4 regions of the Kitasatospora sp. NPDC058965 genome follow, and region 4 is predicted to be linked to each of the others. Evidence: riboswitches for the same ligand, from Rfam matches in the RefSeq annotation. Region 4 holds a riboswitch; each other region holds the start of a gene.
What was found. Region 4 has a riboswitch for cyclic di-AMP ahead of ACFW1A_RS17340 (hypothetical protein). Riboswitches for the same ligand answer to the same signal wherever they lie in the genome.

Region 1 (7,283 bases), on a different contig from region 4:
GCGGGGCGCCGGGAGCTGGTGGAGGTAGGCGGCGCGGCCGGTCTCGCGCGCGGTCTGCACGGCCTCCAGCAGGGCCAGCCGGTGGGGGGACAGCTCGGTGCGCCACCGGGCCATCGGGCGGACGGCGTGGCTGCGGTGCTCGGCGGGGTCCAGGACCAGGCCGAGCAGCTGCTCGTCGTCCAGCGTGCCGCCGTCGAAGACCACGCCCACCTTGAACGGCCACCCGCCGGTCGGCGGCACGAAGAGCAGTGCCAGCAGCGGCGGCACCGGATGCGCGGGGAGGGTCAGCCCGGTCTCCTCGAAGACCTCGCGGCGCGCGCACGCCCACGGCTCGCTGCCGGACTCCAGGTTGCCGCCGGCGAACTGCCAGACCTCGGGGTCGTAGACCGACTCCAGCAGCAGCGGACGGCCTTGCCGGTCGGTGAAGTGCACGGCGGCGAACAGGATCCCGTGCGGCAGCGTGCGCAGGAAGTCCGCCAGCGGCAGCTCGGCCAGGGGGACGTCGGCCGGCGTGGGGCGGGCCGGTGACAGGTCGGTCGGCTGCAGGTCGGTCACTCGGACTCCGATGTTCGGTGCGGTCACGACGCCGTGTCGACCTCGCCGTCGAGGTACACCCAGGCACCCTCGTGGCGGACGAAGCGGCTGTTCTCGCGCATCGTCCCCGACTCGCGACCCTCCCGGAAGGAGGCGCGGAACTCCACCGTGCCGCTCTGGTGGAACGGCCCGCCCTCCGCGCTCCCCAAGATCTCCAGGCGCTCCCAGCGCAGCTCCGGCGCGAAGTCCAGCGTGCGCGGCCGGGTGTCGGGGTGCCAGGTGCGCAGCAGGTAGGCCTCGTCGCGCACCGCGAAGGCCGAGTAGCGCGAGCGCATCAACTGCTCCGCGGTGCTCGCCGGGGCGAGACCCCGGTGCAGCCTGCCGCAGCAGTCGGCGTAGGCGGCCGGCAGCCCGCACGGGCAGTCGACCGGGAGGGCGGGGGCGGTGCGGCGGCTGGTGCGTCGGGACATGGCCCCATTCTGACGGGCCGTGTCCCGACGCGGGCGCGCGGGTCAGGGGAGCTGGAGCTGCTGGCCCGGGAAGATCAGGTCGGGGTTGGTGCCGACCACGCCGACGTTGCCCTGGTAGAGGCCGTCCCAGCCGTCCAGGTGGTGGGCGTAGGCGATCCGGGACAGGCTGTCGCCGCTCTGCACCGTGTAGGTGTGGTCGCCCGGGGCGCCGGTCGGGTCGGGTGCGGTGGGCGCGGCCGGGGCGGGGGCCGACGGGGCGGGCGCGCCCGGCGCGGTGGGCGCGGCGGTGGCGGTCGGCGCCGGGGTGGTGCCGGGGGCCGTCGGGCTCGGGCTGGCCGGGGCGGGGGTCGCCGACGCGGTCGGCTGGGCGGGCGCGGGGGTGGCGGGTGCCGGCGTCGCGGTGGTGGGCTGGGTCGGGCTCTGGGTGCCGGTCGGCGCCGCGGTGGTGGGCGTGCTGGGAGTGGCGGGCGTGGTCGGGGTGACGGGCGCCGCGGGGGTCAGGGCTCCCGGCGCGGTCGCGCAGTTGCCCCAGGCGGTCGGCCCGAGGTCCGACAGCATCTGCTCGGCCACCGCGATCTGCTGCTCCCGGGTGGCGTGCGAGGGCACCGAGGCGTACTGGTCGCCGCCGTAGGCCAGCCACTGGCGCAGGGTCAGGTGCAGGCCGCCGTAGTAGCCGTCCCCGGCGTCGGCGACCCAGTTGCCGGCGGTCTCGCACTGGGCCACCGCGTCCCACTGGGTGGGCTCGGCGGCGTGCGCGCCGGTGGCGGTGAGCAGGGGGAGTGCCAGGCCCGCGCCGACGACGGTCGCCGTGGCGACCGCCTTGTCGGCCTGGGTGGGGCGGCGGTGGCGGCCGGGGCCGGAAAACACCATGCAGATGTCCCTCTCCGCACGCCTGCGAGGTGAGCTGTCGGGTTCGGGCCCAGAGAGTGGTCGGCCCGGCCGTCCCGTGCGGGACGGCTTCACCCCTAGCCGTGGGAGACGGCGTCGAAACTGGGTCCCCCGCCCCTGCCCAGAGGAGTCGTCGTGGTCCCGGGGGCGCGGTGGGCAGGATTCGGCGTTCCGCGTTCGGGGGCCCGGTGCAGTCCGGGTTGCCAGGGAGACTAGACGGATCATCATTCCGATAACAAGCTCGCATCGCATACGTCACACCAGCATCACCGAAGTCGTGCAGGAGAACCGCACGCTCCCTCAGCTGCCGGGGGGTCTGCGGACGGTCCGCGCACGGCCGGTGGGCGTGCACGTGCGCCGAGCCACCGTGCCTCCGGGGGCGGAAGGCACGGGGACTCGGCGCCCGTGGTCCAGGAGCTTCTTGAGCTGTCCCCGAGCCTGGCAGGTTCGGGCCGGCAAATCAACAGGTGTGGATGTGATTGCCGTTCAGATTCACATCAGCGAAGACCGATTGGGCCGGACGGATGGTCGCCGGTGACCCGCACCGGCGCGGGTCACGGCCCGGGCCCGGGAGCTGGGGCAGCGTCAGCAGCGCTCCTGTCGTCCCGAGAGAGGCCGCGCAGCCATGGTGTCCCTGTCCGGGTCCACAAGCAGTAAGGGCCGTCACGCGCTGCGCCGGGAGGTGGGCCTGGTCGGCCTGCTCTGGGCCTCGGTGGGCGCGATCATCGGTTCGGGCTGGCTGTTCGGCGCCGAGAAGGCGGTCAAAGCGGCCGGCCCCGCGGCGCTGCTCTCCTGGGGCATCGGGGCGGTGGCCATCGTGCTGCTGGCCCTGGTGCACGCCGAGCTGGGCGGCCTGTTCCCGGTGGCGGGCGGCACCGCCCGCTACCCGCACTACGCCTTCGGCGGCTTCGCGGGGATGAGCTTCGGCTGGTTCACCTGGCTGCAGGCGGCCACCATCGCGCCGATCGAGGTGCAGGCGATGCTGGGCTACGCCCGCCACTGGCACTGGGCGGACGGCTTCCAGAAGCACGACGGCACGCTGACCGCCTCCGGCTTCGCGGTGGCCGCCGCGCTGCTCGCGCTCTTCGTCGCCATCAACTTCCTGGGCGTCAAGTGGCTGGCCCACACCAACAGCGCCGCGACCTGGTGGAAGGTGGCGATCCCGGTGCTGACCATCGTGGTGCTGGGCGTCAAGGAGTTCCACGGCAGCAACTTCACCTCGCACGGCTTCGCGCCGTTCGGCGCCCGCGGGGTGCTCTCCGCGATCAGCACCAGCGGGGTGATCTTCGCGCTGCTCGGCTTCGAGCAGGCCATCCAGTGGGCCGGCGAGAGCACCCACCCGCGCCGCGACATCCCGCGCGCGGTGCTCGGCTCGGTGCTGATCGGCAGCGTGATCTACCTGCTGCTCCAGGTGGTCTTCATCGGGGCGCTGCCGGTGTCCAGCTTCGCCAACGGCTGGGGCGCGCTGGACTACCCGGGGATCAGCGGCCCGTTCGCCGGACTGGCCTCACTGATCGGCCTGGGCTGGCTGGCCACCGTGCTCTACATCGACGCGATCATCTCGCCCGCCGGCACCGGCCTGATCTACACCACCTCCAGCTCCCGGATCACCTACGGCCTGAGCCGCAACGGCTACGCGCCCGACGCGCTGCAGAGCACCGACCGGCGCGCGGTGCCCTGGGCCGGCCTGCTGATCGCCTTCGTGGCGGGCGTGCTCTGCTTCCTGCCGTTCCCCAGCTGGCAGCGGCTGGTCAGCTTCATCACCTCGGCGGTGGTGCTGATGTACGCCGGGGCGCCGCTGGCCTTCGGGGTCCTGCGCAAGCGGTTCCCGACCCTGGAGCGGCCCTACCGGCTGCCCGCCGGCGAGGTGATCTCCCCGCTCGCCTTCGTGGTGGCGGGCCTGGTCATCTACTGGTCCGGCTGGGACACCCTGTGGCGGCTCGGCGCCTCGATCCTGCTCGGCTACCTGCTGCTCGGCTCCTACGCCTGGTACGCGCGGGCCAAGGGGCTGCCCAACGCGCCCCGGATGGACTTCCGGGCCGGGCAGTGGCTGCCGGTCTACCTGGTCGGCATGGGGGTGATCTCCTGGCAGGGCCAGTTCGGTGTCGGGGCCACCAAGAACCTGGGCCTGTGGTGGGACATCGGGCTGGTCTCCGTCTTCTCGCTGGCCATCTACTACTGGGCGCTGGCGGTGGCGCTGCCGGTCGAGGAGATCGAGCGGAACATCTCCGACGTCGAGGTGCTGGACGCCGGCGGGCACTGACCGGCGCGTGAAGTTGGCCGCGGCCCGGAGCGCCGCGGCGGCGGCGGACGGCCGGTCGGTACAGGATGGTCGCAGGTAGACCGGGCGAGGTGGACGACTTTGGACGACTCCCGCTTCCCGTTCCTCGACGGCGTGGCAGGGGTGCTGGTCGACGGCGGTGGCAGGATCCTGGACTGCACGGCCGCGGCCGAGCGGGTGCTGGCGCTGCCCGCGACCGCGCTGCGCGGGCGGCCGGTGCGCGAGCTGCTGGCGGGCCCCGCCGAGGGCGGCCGGGACGGCGAGCCCGGGCCGGGGGCCGGCTGGCTCGGCCGGGCCACCGTGCGCACCGGCGACGGGCAGGTGGTGGACGTCGAGCTGCGGGTGCTGACGCTGCGCGCGGCAGCCCCCGGGGACCGCTCGGCGGCCCGGTTCGTGGTGCTCGGCGCACCCGGCGAGACCGCCGACCGCTGGCAGCAGGACCAGGCGTTCTCCCGCGAGCTGTTCCTGCAGGACCGGTTCGGGCTGGCGGTCTTCGACGAGGAGCTCAACCTGGTGCGGACCAACGCGCACCTGCTGCCGTACTCCGGCATCCCCACCGACCTGCGCGGCACCAGCCTGCGCGACCTGCTGCAGCCGGTGGACGCCGAGGCGGTCGAGGCGCACCTGCGCGAGGTGCTGCGGACCGGGCAGCCGCTGGTGCTGGCCGAGGAGCTCGCGCGCACCGTGGTCGACCCGCGCAGCGGGCGGATGCTGGCGATCTCCGCGTTCCGGTTGCAGGACCCGGAGGGCCGGGTGATCGGCGTGACCGCGCTGTTCAGCGACATCACCGAGCAGTACCTGGCCCGCCGACGGCTCGCCCTGCTGCACGAGGCCACCGCCGCGGCCGCCCACTCGCTCTCGGTCGGCGAGAGCGCGCAGCACCTGGCCGCCGTGCTGGCCCAGGGCTTCGCGGACGCCGCCGTGGTGGAGCTGGCCGCCGCCGTCTTCACCGGCGGGGAGCCGCTGCCGGACGCCGACGGCCGGCTGCTGCTGCGCCGCACCGGGGTGGCCGGCCCGCCCGAGGCGGTGCCCGCCGCCGGGGACACCGTGCTGGTCGGCGCGGAGGGCGACACCGAACCCGAGGACCCGGTCGACGCCTGGAGCATCCGGGTGCCGCTGGTGGCCCGGGGCGTGCTGCTCGGCCGGATCTGGGTGCGGCGGGACCGTTGGAAGGACGCGTACGAGGAGGACGACCGGGTGCTGATGCGGGAGATCGCCTCCCGTGCCGCGCTGGCCCTGGACAACGCGCGCCGCTACACCCGCGAGCACCGGGCCGCGATCGGTCTGCAGCGCAGCCTGCTGCCCCCGGCGGTCAGCTCGGTGGCGGCGGTCACCACGGCCAGCGTCTACCTGCCCACGGACACCGCGGGCGGGGTGGGCGGGGACTGGTTCGACGTCATCCCGCTCTCCTCGGCCCGGGTGGCGCTGGTGGTGGGCGACGTCACCGGGCACGGCCTGCACGCCTCCGCCACCATGGGCCGGCTGCGCACGGCGGTGCGCACCCTGGCCGACCTGGAGCTGGAGCCCGAGGAACTGCTGGTCCACCTGGACGACCTGGTGGCCCAGTTGCTGGTGGAGTCGGCCCTGGTGGCGGACATCGACGAGGAGGCCCAGTTCGCGGTGGGCGAGACCGCGGCCGACCTGCCGCAGGGCACCGAGCCGGTCACCTTCGGCGGCACCTGCCTGTACGCGGTCTACGACCCGGTCGCCCGGGTCTGCACGGTGGCCAGTGCGGGCCACCCGCCGCCGGCCGTCGCGCGCCCGGACGGCAGCGCCGACTTCCTGCCGGTGGTGCCCGGGCCGCCGCTCGGGGTCGGTGGGCTGCCGTTCGAGTCGGCCCGGGTGGAGCTGCCGCCCGGGAGCGTGCTGGCGCTCTACACGGACGGCTTGATCGAGCGCGGCGAGGGGGACATCGACGCGGGCATGGCGGAGCTGTTGCGCCGGCTCGCCGTGGTGGCGGGGGAGGAGCAGCCGCTGCGGGAGGCGGGGCAGCAACTGGTGGCCGGTCTGCCGCCGACCCGCCTGCACGACGACGTGACGCTGCTGCTGGCCCGGACCAAGGCGGTGCCGGCCGACGACACGGCGGTCTGGTCGGTGGATCCGGAGCCGGCCGCGGTGGGCCGGATCCGGGAGGCGGCGACGGCGACGCTGGTCGAGTGGGGCCTGGCCGACCTGACCTTCACCACCGAGCTGGTCCTCTCCGAGCTGGTGACCAACGCGATCCGGTACGCGGGCGGGCCGGTGACGGTGCGGCTGATCCGGGCCGACACGCTGACCTGCGAGGTCTCGGACGGCAGCGCCACCCAGCCCCGGATGCGGCGGGCCCGGCTGACGGACGAGGGCGGGCGCGGTCTGTACCTGGTCGCGCAGCTGACCAACCGCTGGGGGAGCCGGTACACGCCGGCGGGGAAGACGATCTGGACGGAGCAGGAGCTGCCGCCGGGGTGAGGCGCGCCCGGGGCGGGGCTGCCGATGCCGGGCCCCGGGCAGGAGCAGTCCCCGGTAGGTCGGGGATCGGTCCTGCGCGTCCCTGCCGTCGCTCGGGAGCGTGCTGTCGATCCGGCCTGCCGGGGGCCTGGCCAGGCCTTCGACATGGGAGTCGCTCGGACGGACGGTGAACGTCTCCACCGGCGGTGCGGCCCTCGCCTCTGTCTGGTGTACCTGTCAGTCTAACTCCGAAACCGCCGGTCAGCGGCGGTGTCCCGGGGATTTCTGCACCGGCTGCGTCAGAACGTCCAGCGGGTCGGCGTGCCCGTGAAGTCCTCGTCGGAGAGCGCGAAGACGGAGTCCGGGACGACCCGGAAGGTGGCGTTGACCGCCGGGTCGAGGAAGTCCGCGGCGTAGGCGGTCGCGTACTTCTCGTTGAGCGCGGCCAGGAAGTCCGCGATCGCCGGCGCCTCGGTGACCACCCCGGCCGTACCGTCGAGCACCACCGGGTGGTGGGCGTCGTCGGTGGCCACCGTGCAGGCCGGACCGGCGGCCAGGTTGCGGTACTTGCGCGACTGCACGCTGCTGCTGAACCAGAGCGCCTCGCGCAGCCAGACGCCCCAGACCGGCATCAGGTGCGGGCGCCCGTCCGGGCGCACGGTGGCGACCCAGTACTCGTGCGA
Region 2 (7,283 bases), on a different contig from region 4:
GGGCCTGTCGGCGAACAACATCAGCCCGGGCAACACCGTGGTCTCCGGCCGGAACACCTCCTGGGGCTGGGTGCGTTCGAGCGGCTCGGGCGGCGTGAGCTTCAACGCCTGCAGCTCCGGCGGACCCACGATGGGCATCCCGGTGGGCGGCAGCACCACCCTCCAGGTGGGCGGCTACGCGGCCACCTCCAGCTTCGCGCTGGTCGACGCCGGCGGCGGCAGCTACAGCATCCAGACCCCCTACTACCCCGCCTACTGCCTGACTTCGCACGGCGCCGGCGCCGCGGTCACCGCCGATGCCTGCAACTCCGCGGTTCCCGGCCAGCAGTGGCGGCTGCCGTAGCGCCCGGCGCACGGACGTCCCGGGGCCGGGCCCGCTGCGGAACGGCCGCCGTAGCGGATCGGGCGGGTTGACGGCAACCGGCTCGGCGGGTGTGGTGGCGCCGTCACCCGGATGATTGCCGGGACCGCTACAGTTCCTGCCAATCCAGGAGCGGCGGACGGGGAGTCAGTGATGGCGGTGCGACGGGACCAGGTGGCGCAGTTGCGGCGGTGGCAGGTGGGCGTGGTGGGGTCGCTGGTCGGCCTCGGACTGCTCGGCCTGGTGCTCTACACCACGGCCGCCGCACACCCGTTGAGCGCGCTGGGCGCCGGGGTGATGATCGCCTGCGCCACCGCGATCGGCGGCGCACTGCTCGGCTTCCTGTTCGGGATCCCGCACAGCCGCAGCGCCGCGCAGCAGACGACCGGCGGGCCGGGCGGCGAGTACTCCGCCAACACCAACCTGGAGCAGGTCTCGGACTGGCTCACCAAGCTGCTGCTCGGCGTCGGCCTGACCCAGCTGGGGCGGATCTGGCAGGGCGTCCGCCAGCTCGGCCACGCGCTGGCCCCGGCGCTCGGCGGGCGCGGCGACGCGGCGCCGTTCGCGGCCGCGCTGGTGCTCTACTTCCTGGTGCTCGGCTTCCTGGCCGGTTGGCTGGCCACCCGGCTGCTGCTGGCCGGCGTGCTGACCCAGGCCGACGGCAACGCGCTGCGCCTGTTCAGCTCGGCCCAGGAGCAGCAGCGCGAGGGCAACGAGGTCGGCGCGGAGGACCTGCGGGTCCAGGCGATGGCCCACATGGGCAAGTTCAACGCCCGCGCGGCCGGCGCCGACGCGGAGCGGTCCGCCGCGCTGGACGCCCAGGTGGCCGAGGTCCGGTCGGGGGCCAAGCGCTCCTCCGCCACCCCGGACGAGGTGCGCGGCCTGTTCGCCTCGGACGACGCGGGCCTGCGGATGCAGGCGCTGGCGCTGACCCAGGGCAACCCGGCGCTGGGCGACTTCGAGTCGGTGCTGGAGTACATCGAGCACCCGCGTTCGGCGTTCGAGCACTACCAGTCCCTGCTGGCCGCGCGGGGCATGCTCAACCGGCTCGGCCGCGACCAGCGGATGCGCCTGCGCGCCGCCGTGGTGGCCCAGTTGCTCGCGCCGGACGGCATCCCGGACGCCTCGGACCGCCGCTGGGTGGCCGAGCGGATCCTGGCCAAGCTGGACGCGATCGGCCAGGTCCCCACCCCTCGTCCGTCCGGCGTCTGAGCGGCGCCCGACGGTCAGTCGGCCAGGGCGGCGCGCAGCGCCGCCAGCTCCTCGGCCCGCAGCCCGTGCCCGAGCAGGTACGCCTCCACCGAGCCGTGCTGCTCGCGGATCCGGTCCAGCACACCGGTCAGCAGCTCGGGCCGGGCCGGGTTGGAGACCCGCAGCCGCCCGCGCTCGTCCAGGTACTCCACCGGCCCGTCGTCCAGGCCGAGTCCGGCGTTGGAGGCCAGGTAGTCGGCCAGGATCTCCTCGTCCGGCACCCCCAGCAGGTCCAGCAGCACCGCCACGGTGACCCCGGTGCGGTCCTTGCCCACCGCGCAGTGCACCAGCGCGGGCAGCGCGCGCGGCTCCAGCAGCCGGCGGACCACGGTCACCAGCACCGGGCCGGCGGTGTCGGCCAGCAGCCGGTAGATCTGCGGCAGCGGCTCGTCCCGGTGGTTGGCGTCCTGCGGCAGCATCGGCAGGTTGACCACGTCCAGCTCCAGCTCGTGCAGCCGGGCCGGCCAGTGCGCCACCTCGGCCGGGTCGCGCAGGTCGATCACGGTGCGCAGGCCCAGCTTGGCCAGTGCCCGGGCGCCCTCGGCGGTGAGCTGGTTCAGGGTCGCGGAGCGGTAGAGCAGTCCGGGGCGGACCTCGCGGGCGTTGCGCAGTCCGGCTATCTGAAGATCAGTCATGACAGGGACGGTAGCGACGGTGCCGGGCGAGCGCGAGGACGTATCTGCGCCGTCCGTCGCCGGGCACCCGGTGCACCCGCAGCTCGCTGCGGATCCCGCGCCGCCCGAGCGCCTCGCGCAGCTCGGCCAGGTGCGGGCTGCGCCGGCCCGCACCGTCGTGCAGCGGGTGGACCAGGACCGTGCCGGCCGGGTCGGTGACCCGGACCAGCTCGTCCAGGGCGGCCAGCTGGGCGGCGGGCGGGAAGAGCTCGGGGTAGGCGAAGAGCAGGTAGGAGCTGAGGGTGAGGGCGAAGCTGCCGTCCGCGAAGGGCAGCCGGGGCAGCGCGGCGGCCACGTAGTCCGCGGGGTGGGCGGCCCGGTCGGCGGCGAACAGCCCGCGCGCCCGGTCCCAGCTGCGCAGGTACCGCTCGTACGGGCGGTACCTGGCCGGCTGGTAGCGCTGCGGGGCGGCGGTCATCGCCGCGGCCATCGCGCCCCGGGCCCGCTCGGCCCCGGCGAGCAGTTCGGCGGCCGGCCGGGCGTAGGCGGGGTCGGCGGCGACCACCCGGCAACCCAGCCCGCGGGCCTCGGCCACCAGGGCGGCCGCCCCGCCCGGGCAGTCCAGCACCGGCCCGGGCAGCCCCCGCAGCCCGGTCCGGCTGAGCCCGAAGAGCGCGCAGTACTCGTCCAGCGGACGGGAGGTGATCAACACGGCCCCAGCCGACCACGCGCCGGGGCCGCCCGCATCCCGGGCGCTCAGCCGGCCAGCAGTCCCCGGGCGGCGGCGCGGGAGACGCTGGTGAGCCAGTGGGTGAGGCGGACCGAAAGGAGGAGCAGCAGCAGGCCCAGCAGGCAGGCGCCGGCCACCTGCCAGAACGAGGCGAGGTAGTAGGAGTGGTGCACGCCCGCGCCGTCGTCGTAGTCGGCCACCTGCAGCCCCGGCCAGCCCACGTAGCGCGGGTAGACCCAGGTGTAGGCGGGCAGCAGCGCCAGCGCGAGCCCGACCGACCAGAAGGTGACGCTGACGCAGAAGCTGAACACGTGCCAGGGGAACATCACCACCTGGTACGCCACCGCCTTCCACCCGGCCGCGTCCCGCAGCCCGGCGGTGATCCGGGACCAGAAGCCCGGTCCGGCGGCCCGCACCGGGGCCGGCGCCGGCAGCCGCTCCCCCAGCAGCCGGGCCACCCGGCCGCGCTCCACCGCGCCGAGCCCGCGGGCGCAGGCCAGCAGCAGCGCCAGCACCGGCAGGCCGAGCGCGGTCACCAGGGTCCCGGCGCCGAGCGCGAACAGGGTCAGCACCCAGCAGAAGCCGACCGCGGCGACGGGCAGCGAGCCGGCGACGTAGGCCAGCTCCCGGGAGGCCTGCCGGGCCCGGGCCCGGCCCCTGCTGCCGGCGGCGGGCGGGTCGTAGTCGTGGAGGTCGGGTGCCGTGGTCGAGGTCATGCCCCCAATCTGCCCGCCGGCCCCGGCCGCCGGGAATGGCGCTGCCCGGCGGACCCGGGGTGGGGTTAACCCCCCTGCGGCCGCCACTCGTGTGCGAGCAGCGAGTACTGCAGTGCGTCGTGCCAGCTCTCCCGCAGGTAGAGGTCGTCCCGGATCCGGCCCTCCAGTTGGAAGCCGACCTTGCGCAGCACCCGGGCCGACGCCAGGTTGGCCGGGTCCAGCCGGGCCGCCAGCCGGTGCAGGCCCAGCTCGCCGAAGCCGAAGCCGCAGAGCAGCCGGGTGATCTCGGTGGCGTAGCCCAGGCCCCAGGCGTCGCGCCGCAGCGCGTACCCGATGAAGGCGGCCTTCTGGCTCTCCGCGCCCTCGACGCCGAGCACCGCGTTGCCGAGCGGGACGGCGTCCTCGCCCTGCTCGGTCAGGGTGACGGCCAGCCGGAAGACGGTCCGCGGCTCCTTCTCGGCCTCCTCCAGGTAGAGGGCGACCTGGTCGGCGCAGTCCTCCCGGTCGCGCGGCTCGAACGGGAGGTAGCGCGCGGTCTCCGGATCGCCGAAGATCGCGTGCAGCGCGTCGATGTCGCGCGGCACGTGGTGGAACTCACGGATCGTCAGCCGTGGCCCGGTGAGCAGGACGGGGTGCATGGCAGGTACGGTAACGGCCGCGCGAGCGGTTACGGTACCTGCCATGGACACCGAGGACCTGCGGCTCGCCCCCCGGCCGCACACCGCTGAGCTGCTGCGTTGGGCCGAGGAGCAGGGCCTGGAGCCGGTTCCCGAGGGCCCGCTGAACGCGGTGCTGACGCTGCTCGAACTGGGTGACGCCAAGGTGTACGAGGGCGTCCCCGAACTCACCTCACCACTGCTGCAGGAGCTGCTGTACGAGCGGATCCACCTCTACGTGCAACCCGGCCCCGGCCAGGACCCGCTGGCCTACGGCGCGGCGGTGCGGCTGCTGATCGACCACCAGCGGGCGGCCAAGCGGCTCAACGCCAAGCGGCAGCAACGGCTGCACGAGGAGGCGCAGTGGCAGGGCGAGCTGCTGGCCGACCTGCTGCGCCGCCCGCACCTGCTCACCTGGCCGCGGCTGTACGCGCTGCTGCTCTGGCAGCACGGGGTGGACACCGCCGACCCGGCCGCGGTGCGGGCCTTCCTGGACGGCTACCGGGCACTGGCGGAGCCGGAGCGGCTGGCGCTGCTGGCCGGCCTCGACCGGCTGGACCAGCCGGAGGGCGCGGCCGGCTGGACCGAGGGCGTGCTGCTGGCGATCGGGATGGCCACCGACGGCGGCCGGCTGCTGGTGGAGAACCGGTTGATGCAGCGCAGCTACCGCAACCTGGCCGGACTGAACGCCCTCGGCCTGCCGATGCCCGAGGAGCTGGCCGGCGACTACCCGGCCTTCGAGGCGGCGGTGCAGGCCGAGGCGCTGCGGCTGCTCGGCGAGTGGACCGTCCCCGGCCTGCCCGAGCTGCTGCTGACGGAGTACCGGGACCTGGCCCCCGAGCCGGACGGGGACCAGGTGGACCAGTACGTGATCGACCGCGGCCTGGTCGAGCTGCCCGACCTGGCCGAGTGGGACGGGGACGCTACAGCGTGACCCCGCCGGCCGCCAGCCACTGCGCCGGGTCCACCGGGGCGCCGCCGCCGGGACGGACCTCCAGGTGCAGGTGCGGGCGGGTGGCGCTGCCGGTGGTGCCGACCCGGCCGAGCTCCGCGCCGGCGGCCACCGGGCCGGCCGGGACGGTGATCGAGGCGAGCTGGCAGTACCAGATCTCGGTGCCGTCGGGCAGGGTCTGGATCACCCGGTAGCCGTGCACGCCGGTCCAGCCGGCCGAGCTGACGGTGCCGCCGGCCACCGCGAGCACCGGGGCACCGGCCGGGGCGGCCAGGTCCAGGCCGGTCTGCAGCTGGGCCCACGGCGAGGCGGCGGCGGCCAGCGTCCAGGCGGCCAGCGGGGCCTGCAGGTCGAGCGGGGCGTCGGTGGACTGCGGGGCGACGGCCTGCACCGGCTGGACCACCTGCACGGCCTGCAGCGGCTGCACGGCCGGGGTGGACCGGACCGGCGGGGCCGGCTGGGGCTGCTGGGCGGCGCGCTTGGCGGCGGCCTCGTGCGCGGCCTCCAAGCGGGCGGCCTCCTCGGCGGCGGTGCGCTGGTCGGCCTGCTGCTGGATCCGGGCGGCCAGGGCCAGGCCGGGGTCGGCGCCCTGCGGGCCGCTCTCCTCGGTGGCGACCATGGCGGGCGCGGGCGCGGCGGCCTGGGCGGCGGTGGCGCCGATGCCGGTGGTGGCGCCCAGCGCGGCGGCCATCGCGGTCACGCCGAGCACCGGGGAACCGGGGCGGGACTGGCGCGGCAGCCGGTGCCGGGAGTTCTCGTCGGTGGTGCCCGGGTGGTCGAGCAGGGCCGGGGTGTGCGTCGACGCCACGGAGGCGTGCTCCTTTCCTTCCGTCTCGCCTACCGGGTTAGCTGACGGGTTCGGAGCAGGAAGGTCTCCTACGGACCGGTGCGGGCCGGTCCGATTCACCCCAAGGAACGGTGGTTCCCCGGCTCCCGGGCCGCCCTTCGGACGGCCCTGCGGATTAGGCGACGGCGCACGGTGCCGTCTGGGTACGGCGTTGCCGACCGCGCTGCGTTATTGAAATTTAATCCCAGAGGCCCGCGATTCCAAGCGCTCCCCGCGGGATTGTCGCAGCCTCACCTTGAGTGTCCGGTTGAGTACACGTACTCAGGTGCCGAGGGCCGGAGTTGGCGATTCTTCAGGCATGACTTCTCCAGTGTTGCCGAGAACCACCTCGGCCTACTACGTGCAGGCGGTCCTCTCCTTCGCGCTCGCCGCCGGCGGCCTCGCGCTGGGCATCGCCTACCTGCCGGTCAGCGCCTGGATGCGGGCCTTCCTGGCGCTCGGCCTGCTCTACACGGTCACCTCCGCCTTCACCCTCGCCAAGGTGATCCGGGACCGCCAGGAAACCGGCGAGCTGGTGAACCGGGTCGACCAGGCCCGGCTGGAGCGGCTGCTGGCCGAGCACGACCCGTTCCGGGTCGACGGCTAGGCCCGGGCCGCCCGAGGGACTTGACGGCTAAGGCTATTAGCCATAGCTTTGTGGATGTCGGCAGCGGCCGGCACCGCCGAAGGTCCGTCAGTCCAGGAGGAAGCCGTGCACACGCTCACCGCCCCGCAGACCCAGTACCTGCAGCTCCCCGGCGGCACCATCGCCTTCGACGACACGGTCGAGGGCACCGGCCACCCGGTCCTGCTGCTCCCCGGCATGCTCGACTCCCGGGCCTCCTACCGGCACCTGCGCCCGCTGCTCGTCGCCGCCGGCCGCCGGGTGATCACCATGGACCTGCGCGGCTTCGGCGAGTCCTCGATCGACTGGGACGACTACAGCCCGGCCGCCGCCGCCCACGACGCGCTGGCCCTGCTGGACCACCTGGGCGTCGAGCAGGCCGTGCTGGCCGGCAACTCCTACACCGGCGCCAGCATCGTCAAGGCGGCGGCCCTGGCCCCCGAGCGGGTGGCCGGCCTGGTGCTGATCGACGCGTTCGTCGAGAACGTGCCGCCGACCGTGCTGGGCCTCGCGATGCTCCGCCTGCTGGGCGCGGCGCTGCTCGCCTCCCCG
Region 3 (6,014 bases), on a different contig from region 4:
CGGCTGCATCGGCGTCCTGCTGCCCGGGGCGCAGACGCCGCTGCCGCCGATCCGCGCCGACCTGTTCGCCCGCTACGGGCTGGCCTGGCACCTGGGCAGACCGCCGCAGGCCGATCCGCCGACCGGCGGGCACCGGATACGGCAGCCGCAGTAGCCGGCGGTGGACGCCCGGCGGATCAGGCCTCGTTGAGAATCGAGCCGAGCAGCTCGACGGTGCGCTCGGGGGTGAGGCTGTCCACGCACAGCCGCTCCATCACCTGGACGTAGGCGTCCACGTCGTCGCGCTTGTCCAGGTAGAGCGCACTGGTCAGCTGTTCCAGGTAGACCACGTCCGCCAGGTCCTGCTCGGGGAAGCGCAGGATGCTGAACGCCCCGCTCTCCCCCGCGTGCGCGCCGAACCGGAACGGCATCACCTGGATCACCACATTGGGCTGCTCGGAGATGTCGATCAGGTACTGCAACTGGCTGCGCATCACCTTGGGGCCGCCGACCGGCCGGCGCAGCGCCGCCTCGTCGATCACCGCCCACAGCTTGGGGCCCTGACCCTCCGTCAGCAGCTTCTGCCGGCGCAGGCGCAGGCCCACCAGGCGGTCGATCTCCTCCTCGCTGAGCACCGGGCGGCTCTGCCCGAAGACCGCGCGGGCGTACTCCTCGCACTGCAGCAGGCCCGGGATGAACTGCACCTCGTAGGTGCGGATCAGCGAGGCCGCCTCCTCCAGGCCGACGTAGGTCTGGAACCAACCCGGCAGCACGTCGCTGAAGCTGTGCCACCAGCCGGACTTGTTCGCCTCGCGGACCAGGCCGAGCAGCGATTCGCGCTCCTCGCCGTCGGTCACGCCGTACAGCGTGAGCAGGTCGGCGACGTCGCGCTCCTTGAAGGAGACCCGGCCCAGCTCCATCCGGCTGATCTTCGATTCCGAGGCCCGGATCTGGTAGCCCGCGTCCTCACGCGTGACACCGCGTGCCTCCCGCAGCCGGCGCAGCTGGGAGCCCAGGAGGATTCGGCGCACCATGGAACCGCCGCCGCCTGGCTGCGCTGTGGTCATGCCGTGGGAACCTCCGCCTCGGGGAAACAGGGCACAGTCTGCCACTATCCGGCCGCTCACAGTGCCCGTGATGGCACAAGGATCTATCAATTTTGCATCGGCACGTCCATCGGCACGTCCATCAGCATGTGCAGATGCACGTGCATCCGGCGTCTGCATATGCCAATGAGCCGACTGCACGTGAATCGACTCTTGCATCCGCCGTGAGCACAGAGCACGATGGTGCACGTGCAGTTGCACGCCCCCTGTGGCAGTCCCGCGGGCATCGCTGTCGACCCCACGCACTTGGTCGCGGCGCTGGCGAAGCGGCCGAGCGAGTCGGAGGTGACCGGCATGACCCCGCCGGGTCCAGCCGTGTCCGCCCCCTTATGGGAGGAGCTCTTCATGGGCACAGGTACGGCTGTGGCCGTCGATCCTGACGTGGCGACCTGCACGCTCCCCCCTCGCTATGACGCGGTACGCACCGCACGCGACTTCGCCCGGACCAGCCTGCACCGCTGGGGCCTCGACGACCTCTTCGACGACGTGGCCCTGGTGGCCTCGGAGTTGGTGACCAACGCACTGCGGCACGCGATCGGCGAGCCGACCTCCGCGGACCTGCCGGGCGGCGTCGGGCGCCCGGGCTTCCCGATCCAGGCCGGCCCCGGACAGAGCGCCGACGGCCGACTGCCGATCCGGATCAGCCTGGTCCACCGGGCTCCCCAACTGGTGTGCGCCGTCAGCGATCCGAGCAGCGCGGGACCGGTCACCCGGGAGGCCGACTTCGTCGCCGAGTCCGGCCGCGGCCTGCACCTGGTGGACTCGTTCAGCAACTCCTGGGGCTGGCACCCGCTGGCCTCGGGGACGGGGAAGGTGGTCTGGGCGCTCTTCCAGGCCCCTGACACCCCGTCCATGGCCGGCGCCTCACTGATACCCGACCTCGGGTCGATCGGCCGCCACCGCCGCTCCGCCTAGGAGCCTTCCGCAATGCCCCGAACGCCGCGCCCTGGCGCGGCGTTCCGTCGTTCCCGTGGGAGTCCCCGCCCGCGCCGCAGCCGGTGTTCGACCGACCGGGCCCGGCGTTCGACCGCGGCCGGCCCAATGCCGAACGCCGTCGCGGCTGCCACCACGACGGCGTCTCCTGGTCCCGTGCTCGCGCCGCCCGGGTCAGGCCACCAGGTGGTCGAACTCGCCGTCCTTCACCCCGAGCAGCATGGCCTCGATCTCGTCCCGGGTGTAGACGAGTGCCGGGCCGTCCGGGAAGCGGGAGTTGCGCATGGCGACGGCGCCCCCGGGGAGGGCGGCGAACTCCACGCAGTTGCCCTTGGAGTTGCTGTGCCGGCTCTTCTGCCAGACCACGCCCTCCAGGTCGCTGGCCGCCATGCCGTTGTACGTGTGGTGCATAGGAATCTCCCAGAGAGCGCTGGAGTGATCGAACCGCTCGGCGCTCGTCCGCTCCGACCGCCGGCCGCCTCCGGCTCGTATGGGCAGCGCGAATGCCTTACTTGTCGTAATGATAACGCTAATGCACGTGCATCGGCATGTGATTTTGCGCGTGCACGCACTTGTACCCGAGGTGACAGAGTGCCCCCTGGGAGGGGTCTGCTGCCGGGCAGAACGGGACAGATGAGGGCGAATCAGCTGGGCGACCGTCACCGCTGGTGGGTTGGACGCACAACGAGCCTGGCCGGTTCAACCCGTTGACAGTGAGGACTCGTGATCAACTTCGCAGCGAGACCCTCACACTCCGTCACATCTGCCCGGCCGGGTCGAGGAACTGCCGGAATTCGGCCGACTTGTCCGGCTCGGAGGCCGTGAGCGGCAGCCGGATGCGGAGTGATCGCGGCCATGTCCTACGATTCTGCGCCATGAGCACTGCAGCCATCCCGGGCGCCCCGCTGCCCGTCCGCACGCCCGGCTCCCGTGCACGGGGGCGCCACCGCCGCCCCGAGCGCCCCGAGGTGCCGGTCGGCGCCCCGACGCTGGTGCTCGCCGTCCCCGCCGAGGCGACGCCGGAGACGGTCGCCGTGGTGGACGAGCTGGTCTCGGTGATCCGCGGCGAGCAGCCGGGCATCGAGGTCGTGGCCGGCTGGCTGCGCAGCGCCGCGAGCACGGAGGCCGCCACCGACGCCGCCGACCGGGCCGAGGGCGAGGCCGGCGAGCCGGTCGAGTACTCGCCGGTCACCGATCGCCCCCGCCCGACCGTCGAGGAACTGCTGGTCGCCGCCGCCGAGGCCGGCCTGCCGGCACCGGTGCTGGTGCCGCTGCTGCCCGGCCCGCACGCCTACGTCGGCCACCTGCAGCAGCTGGCCGCCCAGGCCGGCGCCGTGGTCACCGACCCGCTCGGCCCGCACCCGCTGCTGGCCGAGGCGGTCCACGTCCGGCTGTCCGAGGCCGGGCTGGCCCGCGCCGACCGGGCCCGCCTGTTCGCCATCGCCACCGCCGCCGACGGCGTCGTGCTGACCACGGCCGGCGGCGAGGACGCGGCGGCGGCCGCCGGGATCACCGGCGTGCTGCTCGCCGCCCGCCTGGCCGTCCCGGTGGTCGCCGCCGCCCTGGACGTGCCCGGCTCGGTGGCCGCCGCCGTCGAGCACCTGCGCGCCACCGGTGCGCAGCGCCCGGCGCTGGCCCCGCTGGTGATCGGCCCCGAGGTCTCGGCCGAGCTGCTGCTGGCCGCCACCGAGGAGACCGGCTGCCCGAGCGCGGCCCCGGTCGGCGCCTACCCCACGGTGGGTCAGCTGGCCGCCTCGACGTACCTCGCCGTGCTGCCGGCCCTGCTGCCGCCGCCGCTGGAGGAGGAGCCGGAGCAGGCCGTCGAGCAGGCGGAGGCGGCCGAGCAGGCCTGATCCACCACTGACGGACCCCGCAGGCCCCGTGGCCGCCCCTGGGCGGCCGCGGGGCCTGCGTCGTTCCCGGCCGCCCGGTCCGGGCCGGACCGACGGGTGCCGGCAGGGCGGACCGACGGGACAGGGCCGACGGGACGGGGCCGACGGGACAGGGCCGACGGGTGCCGACGCGCGCCGGCAGGGCGGGCCGACGGGTGCCGACCCAGGCCGGCAGAGCGGGCCTGCGGGTGCTGACGGAGTGCCAACCCGGGGGCAAAACGGACATCTGAGGGCGAGTCGACTTTGGTCTCGAAACGGTAACTGCACCCCCGGGGCGGACCCCGACAGGGCCTCGGCGGGCCCGGAAACGGACGTCGTGAAGGCTTTGTGAAGGCCCCTCGGGCCGACGGCCCGTCACCCTGAAACGGCGGCAACTGCACGGCAGGTGGGGGCACTTGCCCATGCGTTCGGCGACGGTGCATCAGCTGTGCATGATCCTCGATCTTGTGAGGTTAGTGAAGCCCGTGTGACCGCGCTCACAGCTGTTTGCGGAATCAACTTATGCCTGTCTAACGTGCTCCCCGTTCGTGGTCACACGGACCCAGCGGGCCGGACGCCGAGTCCTGCCACCGGCACTGCTGGCAGCGCGAAAACGCACCACGGCAGGAGCGGGGGAACCAGGTAAGCCGCCCGGGCGCCGGTCATCGACCGGAGCACCGGGCTAGGGGTGAAGCCGTGCTCAGCACGGCCGGGCAACTCCAGCCCGAATCCGACAGCTCACCTCGCAGGCGTAGGAGAGGAACGCGTCTTCATGCTGCCCACGACCGCAACGAACCGTCCCGCTCGCAACGCCAAGCGTGCGATCGCCGCCACCGGTCTGCTCGGCCTCGGCCTGGCGCTGCCGTGCATCACCGCCACCACCGCTTCCGCCGCCCCCGTCTCGGTCTGGGACAAGGTCGCCGCCTGCGAGTCGACCAACAACTGGTCGATCAACACCGGCAACGGCTTCTACGGCGGCCTGCAGTTCACCTCCTCCACCTGGGCGGCCTACGGCGGCCACCAGTACGCCTCCGAGGCGAACCTGGCCACCAAGGACCAGCAGATCGCGGTGGCCGAGAAGGTCCTCGCCGACCAGGGCCCCGGCGCCTGGCCGGTCTGCTCCGTCGAGGCGGGCCTGACCCGCGGCGGCGCCGCCCCGCAGGTCGACACCAGCGCCCCGGCCCAGCAGCAGGCCCAGCCGGCCCAGCAGTCCCAGAACAGCGGCTCGCAGTCCTGGCAGGGCACCGCCCAGAGCCACTCGGACCGCCGCCACACCGCCTCGCAGGACGCGGCCCCGGCCGCCCAGCCGGCCACCACCACCAAGACCGAGACCTACACCGTGGTCCAGGGTGACTGGCTGTCCACCATCGCGCAGAGCCACCACGTGGACGGCGGCTGGCAGAAGCTGTACGACCTGAACAAGGCCGCGCTGCCCCAGGGTCCGGACTGGATCTACCCGGGCCAGCAGCTGGTCCTGGGCACCGTCTCGGTCGCCACCCCGGCCCCGGCCGCGCCGGCCGGCAACGACGACAGCACCGACGCCCCGGCGACCACCCCGTCCGCCCCGTCGGTCCGCACCACCAGCGCCACCGCTGCCGCGCAGCCGGCCTCCGGCGCGTTCGCCGCGGCGATCTCCTTCGCCGAGTCCAAGGTCGGCCAGGCGTACATCTGGGGCGGCACCGGCAACGGCGGCTGGGACTGCTCCGGCCTGACCCAGGCCGCGATGGCCAACGCGGGCATCTCCATCCCGCGCGTCGCCGCCGACCAGGCCGCGGCCACCACCCGGGTCTCGCTGAACAACCTGCAGCCGGGCGACCTGCTCTTCTGGTCCAACAACGGCAGCGCCTCGGGCGTGTACCACGTGGGCCTGTACATCGGTGGCGGCAAGTACGTCGAGGCCGCCAACCCGAGCGCGGGCGTGAAGTACGAGACCATCGCGAACTACACCCCGGACTTCGCCGGCCGGGTCTGATCCCCGCTCGCCAGTCGCGCCCGTAGGCCGCTCCCCCACCTCTCCCGGGGAGCGGCCTACGGGCGTTCGCACGCCGTCGGCTGGCCCGCGCAACCCGCAGGCGGGGCCGGGGGCCGGGGCTCCGCTCGTACGGGCTCACGGGCGGCCTGACGG
Region 4 (7,283 bases):
CCCGGGCACGGCCTACGACCTGATCACCTTCTTCGACTGCCTGCACGACATGGGCGACCCGGGCGCCGCGCTGACCCACGCCCGGGAGGCGCTGGCGGACGGCGGCTCCTGCATGATCGTGGAGCCGAACGTCTCGGCCGACGTGACCGAGAACGCCCACCCGGTCGGGCGCGCGGTGGTCTCGGCCTCGGTGGCGGTCTGCCTGCCGTCCGCGCTGGCCCAGCACGGGCCGATGGCGATGGGCAACCACGCCGGCGAGGACGCCATGCGCGACCTGGCCGACCGGGCCGGGCTGCACCACTGGAGGCTGGCCGCCGAGAGCCCGGTGAACCGGGTGTACGCCGCCAGCCGCTGAGCCACCCCTCGAACCGCTCGAGTTGGGCCGGGCGGTGCCGGCCGGGTTTGTCGGGGCCCGGCTTGACCCGGCCTCCCCGCAGGCGCACGCTCCAAGGGTGAGCGTGTCCGGGGAGGCCGGGTTGCGGCGCATCTGCGCGGTGATCGACCTGCTGCTCGACGCCGTCGACGAGGAGAGCCTGCTGCCGGCGCTGTTCCCGCTGCTGCTGCGCACCGTGCCCGGTGACGGGCTGACCTGGGCGGTCCGCACCCCGGCGGGGCGTGTTCCGCTGCACACCCCGCAGGGGCTGTTCGGTCCGGCGGCACTGGCCGGCTTCTACCGGAACGCGGCGGCCGACCCGCTCTTCCGGCACACGGACGTGACCGGCCCCGGGGTCCCGGTGCGCCGCTCGGACCTGCAGTCGCTGACCGACTACCACCGGCTCGGCACCTACCGGGAGGCGCTGCGCGCGGCGGGCGCCGAGCACCAGCTGGCGATGGCCTTCCCGGCCGGGTGGGCGCCGGCCGGGCGGCGCACGGTGGCCATGGTGGTGCACCGGTCCGGCAGCGACTTCACCGACGCCGACCTGGACTCGGCGGCCCTGCTGCGGGCCCGCCTCAGCCACGCGCTGGACCGGCTGTCCCCGCCCCCGCCGCCGCCCCCGCCGGGGCAGTTGACGCAGCGTGAGGCGGCGGTGCTGGAGCTGCTGGCCGAGGGGCTGACCGACCGTCAGATCGGACACCGGCTGGCGGTCTCCGCCCGCACCGTGGACAAGCACCTGGAGCACGCCTACGCCAAGCTGCAGGTGCACAGCCGGGTGGCCGCGGCCGCCCGCTGGCGGGCCGGTGGGCGCTGATCCGGGCCGGTTCCGGGCCGGTGTGAGCCAGATCGCGTTGATGACGATCTTCTCATCTGCCTAGCCTGCAGGCTGTCCGCCGCATCGGCGGGCCCAGCCGCCGGGACGCCGAGTCCTGCCTGCCCGGCGGTCGGCTCCCACAGCACCGGTACAGGCAGGAGCGGGGGACCCACAGCTCTTCGCCGTGCCCTCCCTCGCCGTTCGCGGGCGTGGGCCCGGCTCGGGGTGAAGCCGTGCACCCACGGCCGGGCCATCTTGCGGTCCGAACCCGACAGCTAACTCCGAAGGCGTCGCAAGAGGACCGCTCATGATCCGCTCTGCCACGCCCGCCCGCCTCGGGGTCGTCGCCGGCTCGCTCGCCCTGCTCGCCGTCCCGATGGTCGGCCAGGCCCAGGCCTGGTCCTGGGGCACCGCCCGGCCCGGCCCGGCGGCCACGCCGACCGTCAGCCAGGACGTGCTGACCCCCACCACCGCCACCGCCGGTGCCGCCACCACCGCCCAGCTGTCCGTGCACGCCGGCTCCTGCTTCACCGTGCAGACCCTGGGCGTCGGCGTCCGGGACGCGGCCGGCAACAACCTGGACTTCCCGGGGTCGCACAGCAACGTCCAGCTCTGCCCGTGGACCACCACGATGACCACCGGCAGCCGCAGCTTCCCGGCCGGCACGTACACCGTGTTCGGCTACTACCAGGACCAGGGCGGCGCCTGGCACAACCTGCCGAGCAAGCAGCTGACGGTCGGCGGGTCGGCCTCGACCCCGGCACCGGCCCCCGCGCCGCAGCCGACCCCGACCCCCGCGCCCACCCCGACCCCGGCGCCCGCGGCGCCGGTGGCCGGCAAGTCGCTGACCTGGTCGGACGAGTTCAACGGCCCGCTCGACAGCAGCCGGTGGAACACGAGCACCAGCAGTGCCTACAAGTACGGGACCCACAACCCGGACGACAACAAGCTCGACTGGATCGACCCGTCCGACGTCAAGGTCGCGGGCGGCACCGCCACCTTCACCGCCCAGCCGTCCAGCCACACCCTGGAGAACGGCAAGCAGGCCTGGACCACCGGCCTGCTGACCACCGAGGGCACCAGCGGGAACTTCAAGGTGAAGACCGGCGACTACGCCGAGACCCGGGTCCAGCTGCCGACCGGCAGCGGTGCCTGGCCGGCGCTGTGGACCTGGCAGAACGGCGGCAACGAGATCGACTCGTTCGAGTACCACCCGGACAACCCGAACCTGCTGGAGCTGACCAACCACGTCAACTCCGCGGTGAAGTACTACACCGACGCCTCCGCGGTGAAGGCCGGCCAGTGGGTGACCATCGGCACCTACTACGGGGCCACCTCGGTGGACTGGTACGTCAACGGGGTCAAGGTGTTCTCCGACGGCACCGGGGTCGGCGCCAACTGGTCGGCCAACCTGATCCTCAACCTGTCGGTCACCGCCGGCCAGTACCACCCGGGCCCGGTCGGCTCCGCGCCGATCAGCTTCGCGGCCGACTACGTCCGCGTCTACCGCTGACGGAGCGCCGTCCCGGTCAGCCGACCCGGATCAGGTAGGACGCGGAGTCGTTCGACCGGTCCGGGTCGGCTGCCGTGTGCACCGTGACCCGCCCGCCGCGCAGGGTTCCTGACGCCCCGTCGGACACCCGGACCGGGATCAGCGCGGTCGCGGAGCGCAGCGGGGGCAGGCCGGCGCCGAAGGTGCAGTGCACCAGGTGCCCGCCCGCCTCCGCCCGGCAGTTCTCGGGGAAGTACGGTCCGACCGCCGCCGCGCCGGCCGGGACCCGGACGGTCACGGTGAACTCCCCGGCCGGCCCCGGGCCGTGGTTGGCCACGAAGGCGTGCACCGTGGTGGTGCCGCCGGGGGCCACCGGATCCGGGTCCAGCGGGACCACGAAGAGGTCGGCCCCGCCCGCCCGCGGGGCGGCCGCCGCCGGAGTTGCCAGAGCCAGTGCGCCGACCAGCGGCAGTACGAGCAGCCAGGTTCGCCTCATGGTGCGAGGTTAGGCACCGGCGCGCTCAGGCCGCGAGCGCCTCGCCGAGGCGCTGGGAGATCTCCCGCATCACCGCCACCAGGCCGGCGCCCCCGGCCTGCTCCTCCAGTGCCCGGATCCGCGCCTCGGGGCCGGACACGGAGAGCGCCGTCGGGGTGGGCGCGCCCGGCACGGCCACCGCGATGCAGCGCACCCCGATCTCCTGCTCCTGGTCGTCCACCACGTAGCCGACCTCGCGGGCGTGGGCCAGTTGGGCGAACAGCCGGTCCACGTCGGTGACGGTGAACTCGGTGTGCGCGGGCAGCGGTTGGGTGCCCAGCACGCCGCGCGCCTCGTCCTCGGGCAGCTGGGCGAGCAGCGCCTTGCCGACCCCGGTGCAGTGCGGCTGCACCCGGCGGCCGACCTCGGTGAACATCCGCATCGAGCGCCGCGACTGCACCTGGCCCACGTAGACCACCTCGCCGCCCTCCAGCACGGCCAGGTTGGCGGTCTCCCCGGTGGCCTCCATCAGCTCGGCCAGGTACGGCCGGGCCCAGTTGCCGAGCAGTCGGCCAGCGGTCTCGCCCAGCCGGATCAGCCGCGGGCCCAACGTGTAGCGCCGCGCGGTGTCCTGGCGTACGTAACCCTGCTGTGCGAGGGTACGAACCAGACGGTGGATGGTCGGCATCGGCAGGCCCGAGCTGCTGCAGAGTTCGCTGAGGGTGGCCACGCCGCCGGCGTCGGCGAGGGCCTCCAGCAGCTGGAAGGCGCGCTCGACGGACTGCACGCTGCCACTGCTTCGGTCGGGGGCGGGGGAGCTGGCCACCGGCGTTCCCTTCGCTGTCGGGGGAGGAGTAGAGTCCCGGCGATCCACTCAACAAACCGTTGAAATTCTGTATCGCGGAAACTACTCTCCACCTTACAGAATCCAACTCGCCAGTAGGTGGGTCGGTACCGAGGGAAGCCGCCACCGCGGCTCCCTACAGAGTTCAACCGTCCAAGGAGTGTCCACCCCATGGCTACAGACCAGGGACCTTCCAGCCAGGGATCTGCCAGCTCTCGGCCGGGGGCTTCCCCGGGCGCCGCCACCGCTCCGGTCGTCACCCTGGCCGGTCCGCGCGTTCCCCGGTCGGAGGAGGTGCTCACCCCGCAGGCGGTCTCCTTCGTGGTCGGCCTCCACCGGGCCTTCGAGGGCCGCCGCCAGGAACTGCTCGCCCGCCGCCACGCCCGCCGCGCCGAGATCGCGCGGGCCGGCACCCTCGACTTCCTGCCCGAGACCGCCGAGATCCGCGCCGCGGACTGGCAGGTCGCTCCCGCACCGCGGGCGCTGCAGGACCGTCGGGTGGAGATCACCGGTCCGACCGACCGCAAGATGGTCGTCAACGCGCTCAACTCCGGCGCCAAGGTCTGGCTCGCCGACTTCGAGGACGCCACCTCGCCCACCTGGCACGCGGTGGTGACCGGCCAGGTCAACCTGATCGACGCCTTCGAGGGCCGGATCGACTTCACCTCGGAGCAGGGCAAGGAGTACCGGCTCAAGCCCGCGGCCGAGCTGGCCACCGTGGTGGTCCGCCCGCGCGGCTGGCACCTCGACGAGAGCCACCTGCTGGTCGACGGCGTGCCGGTGGCCGGCGCGTTCTTCGACTTCGGCCTGTACTTCTTCCACAACGCGCAGCGGCTGCTGGCCAAGGGCGAGGCCGACCCCAACTCCGGCCCGTACTTCTACCTGCCGAAGACCGAGAGCCACCTGGAGGCCAGGCTCTGGAACGACGTCTTCACGCACGCGCAGCGCGAGCTCGGCATCCCGCACGGCACCGTCCGGGCCACCGTGCTGATCGAGACGATCATGGCCGCCTTCGAGATGGACGAGATCCTCCACGAGCTGCGCGACCACGCCGCCGGGCTGAACGCGGGCCGCTGGGACTACCTGTTCTCGATCGTGAAGAACTTCCGCGACGCCGGGGAGAAGTACGTCCTGCCGGACCGCAACAGCGTCGGCATGACCTCGCCCTTCATGGCCGCCTACGCCCGGCTGCTGGTGCAGACCTGCCACCGGCGCGGCGCGCACGCGATCGGCGGGATGGCCGCCTTCATCCCCTCCCGCAAGGACCCCGAGGTCAACGCGGCGGCGCTGGAGAAGGTCAAGGCCGACAAGGACCGCGAGGCGGGCGGCGGCTTCGACGGCTCCTGGGTGGCCCACCCGGACCTGGTCCCGGTGGCCCGGGCCAGCTTCGACGCGGTGCTCGGCGACCGGCCGCACCAGAAGGACAACCCCGGCTCCACCGAGCCGGTGACGGCGGACCAGCTGCTGGACATCGCCGGCGCCGGCGGGTCCTGCACCGAGGCCGGGCTGCAGAACGCGGTCGCGGTCGGCCTGCGCTACTGCGAGGCCTGGCTGCGCGGCCTGGGCGCGGTCGGCATCTTCAACATGATGGAGGACGCCGCCACCGCCGAGATCTCGCGCTCGCAGATCTGGCAGTGGATCCACAACGGCGTGGTGCTCGCCGACACCGGCGAGAAGACCACCCCCGAGCTGGTGCGCCGGCTGGTCTCGGAGGAGCTGGACACGCTGCTGGCCGAGCTCGGTGACGAGGCGTACGCGGCCGGCCGGTGGGCCGAGGCGCGCGAGCTCTTCGAGCAGGTCTCGCTCGCCGAGGACTTCGTCGACTTCCTGACGCTGCCAGGCTACGCACTGCTCGGCTGACCCGGTTATCGCCAATCCGTACGGTCCACCGCGGCGACTGCGCCCCGGTGGACCGTGCGCTTTTCCAGAAGGAGTTCCCCCTTGACGGTCCGCATGTTCCTCAACGGCCAGGCGATGCGCGGCGGCGAGCTGCACCACGTGCTGGGCGACGCGCCGTTCCTCGGCGAGGTGCGCACCGCGCCCGGCTACCGGTTCTTCTCGATCGGGGACGTCTGCCCCGGCCTGCAGCCCGACCCCGCGGTGGACACCGCGATCGAGGGCGAGCTGTACGAGGTCAGCCTGGAGCTGCTGCGCGACGTGATCCTGCCCGGCGAGCCGCGCGAGCTGGAGTTCGGCGTGATCGAGCTGGCCGACGGCACCGCCTGCTGCTCGATGCTGCTCTCCCGCGGCGAGCTGGAGCGCGGGGTGCACCGGGAGATCACCGGCTTCGGCGGCTGGCGCGGCTACCTGGCGAGCATCGGGCGCGCCGCCTGACGGAGCCGCGCGGGGGCCGGGCCACCACCGGCGCCGGTGGTCGCCCCTGACGAACGCTCAGGCGACCCAACGGTGTTGGATGGCGGGGGTCAGAGCCGTCCCGGAGCCGGGCTCCGCGGCGGCAGCACCGGAGGGGGTCCTCCGTCCAGCAAGGGAGTTGGTCCGCCATGTCCGAGCGGCCGATGCGCGCCGATGCCCGCCGCAACTACGAGCGGCTGCTGACGGCGGCGGGCGAGGCCTTCGCCGAGCGCGGTGAGCGGGCCTCGATGGACGAGATCGCCAAGCGGGCCGGGGTCGGCGCCGGCACGCTCTACCGGCACTTCCCGACCCGGGAGGCGCTGGTCGTCGCGGTCTACGAGGCGGGCCTGTCGGCGGCCTGCGGGCAGGCCCACGCGCTGCTGGCCCGGAGCGGGCCGGGGCAGGCGCTCTACGCCTGGGTGCGGGTGCTGGCCCGGCACTGGGAGGAGTGCGGGGAGCTGAGCCGGCTGATGGCGGCGATCTTCGAGCAGGACGGCGCCGCCAAGGAGTCCTGCCAACGGATGCTCTTCGACGCGGCGGACGCCGTGCTGGCGGAGGCCAGGGCGGCGGGCACGGTGCGGGCCGACCTGAGTGCGGTCGAGCTGATCCGGCTGACGCACACCGCCGTGCTGGCGGCCGCGCCCAGGCGGACCGCCGAGGTGGTCCCGGTGGACCGGATGCTGGAGCTGACCCTGGACGGGGTCCGCCCGCGGGGCTGACGCGCCGCAGTGCCGGGCCGGCCGCGCGGCGCGGCGCCGACGCAGCAGACCAGCGGCGCGGTCTGACGCGGCGTCACGTCCGTCACGGGTGGGCACCGCCCGGCTGCACGAACCAGGCGTCGCCCGGACCGGCTTCGCGCGGGAGGCGCCAGTCGGCGAGCCAGGGCGCGCTCCGCAGGGCCCGCAGGCACAGGGCGCGGGCCGTGTGCTC

Region 1: linked by a shared signal. The riboswitch ahead of ACFW1A_RS33700 (transglycosylase family protein) and the one ahead of ACFW1A_RS17340 (hypothetical protein) in region 4 are both predicted to bind cyclic di-AMP.
Region 2: linked by a shared signal. The riboswitch ahead of ACFW1A_RS10720 (M23 family metallopeptidase) and the one ahead of ACFW1A_RS17340 (hypothetical protein) in region 4 are both predicted to bind cyclic di-AMP.
Region 3: linked by a shared signal. The riboswitch ahead of ACFW1A_RS36785 (transglycosylase family protein) and the one ahead of ACFW1A_RS17340 (hypothetical protein) in region 4 are both predicted to bind cyclic di-AMP.

Annotation. Positions count from the first base shown of each region.
Region 1 covers NZ_JBHYKG010000313.1:2,421-9,703, reverse strand. The annotation lists gene ACFW1A_RS33710 (NUDIX domain-containing protein) at 1-555, opposite strand, end outside; gene ACFW1A_RS33705 (YchJ family protein) at 579-1,004, opposite strand; gene ACFW1A_RS33700 (transglycosylase family protein) at 1,047-1,874, opposite strand; cyclic di-AMP (ydaO/yuaA leader) riboswitch at 1,880-2,038, opposite strand; gene ACFW1A_RS33695 (APC family permease) at 2,518-4,155, shown strand; gene ACFW1A_RS33690 (SpoIIE family protein phosphatase) at 4,255-6,621, shown strand; gene ACFW1A_RS33685 (pyridoxamine 5'-phosphate oxidase family protein) at 6,900-7,283, opposite strand, start outside.
Region 2 covers NZ_JBHYKG010000045.1:23,212-30,494, reverse strand. The annotation lists gene ACFW1A_RS10755 (protein kinase) at 1-343, shown strand, start outside; gene ACFW1A_RS10750 (hypothetical protein) at 515-1,573, shown strand; gene ACFW1A_RS10745 (tyrosine-protein phosphatase) at 1,588-2,247, opposite strand; gene ACFW1A_RS10740 (hypothetical protein) at 2,240-2,938, opposite strand; gene ACFW1A_RS10735 (sensor domain-containing protein) at 2,983-3,672, opposite strand; gene ACFW1A_RS10730 (GNAT family N-acetyltransferase) at 3,738-4,310, opposite strand; gene ACFW1A_RS10725 (hypothetical protein) at 4,354-5,262, shown strand; gene ACFW1A_RS10720 (M23 family metallopeptidase) at 5,252-6,088, opposite strand; cyclic di-AMP (ydaO/yuaA leader) riboswitch at 6,100-6,259, opposite strand; gene ACFW1A_RS10715 (YiaA/YiaB family inner membrane protein) at 6,426-6,713, shown strand; gene ACFW1A_RS10710 (alpha/beta fold hydrolase) at 6,819-7,283, shown strand, end outside.
Region 3 covers NZ_JBHYKG010000399.1:121-6,134, reverse strand. The annotation lists gene ACFW1A_RS36810 (TetR/AcrR family transcriptional regulator) at 1-154, shown strand, start outside; gene ACFW1A_RS36805 (helix-turn-helix domain-containing protein) at 177-1,046, opposite strand; gene ACFW1A_RS36800 (ATP-binding protein) at 1,431-2,000, shown strand; gene ACFW1A_RS36795 (DUF397 domain-containing protein) at 2,193-2,429, opposite strand; gene ACFW1A_RS36790 (sirohydrochlorin chelatase) at 2,894-3,871, shown strand; cyclic di-AMP (ydaO/yuaA leader) riboswitch at 4,496-4,654, shown strand; gene ACFW1A_RS36785 (transglycosylase family protein) at 4,662-5,861, shown strand.
Region 4 covers NZ_JBHYKG010000090.1:18,058-25,340, forward strand. The annotation lists gene ACFW1A_RS17330 (class I SAM-dependent methyltransferase) at 1-355, shown strand, start outside; gene ACFW1A_RS17335 (response regulator transcription factor) at 453-1,190, shown strand; cyclic di-AMP (ydaO/yuaA leader) riboswitch at 1,324-1,494, shown strand; gene ACFW1A_RS17340 (hypothetical protein) at 1,498-2,703, shown strand; gene ACFW1A_RS17345 (hypothetical protein) at 2,720-3,178, opposite strand; gene ACFW1A_RS17350 (IclR family transcriptional regulator) at 3,204-3,944, opposite strand; gene aceB (malate synthase A) at 4,173-5,861, shown strand; gene ACFW1A_RS17360 (gamma-glutamylcyclotransferase) at 5,943-6,335, shown strand; gene ACFW1A_RS17365 (TetR/AcrR family transcriptional regulator) at 6,503-7,072, shown strand; gene ACFW1A_RS17370 (hypothetical protein) at 7,155-7,283, opposite strand, start outside.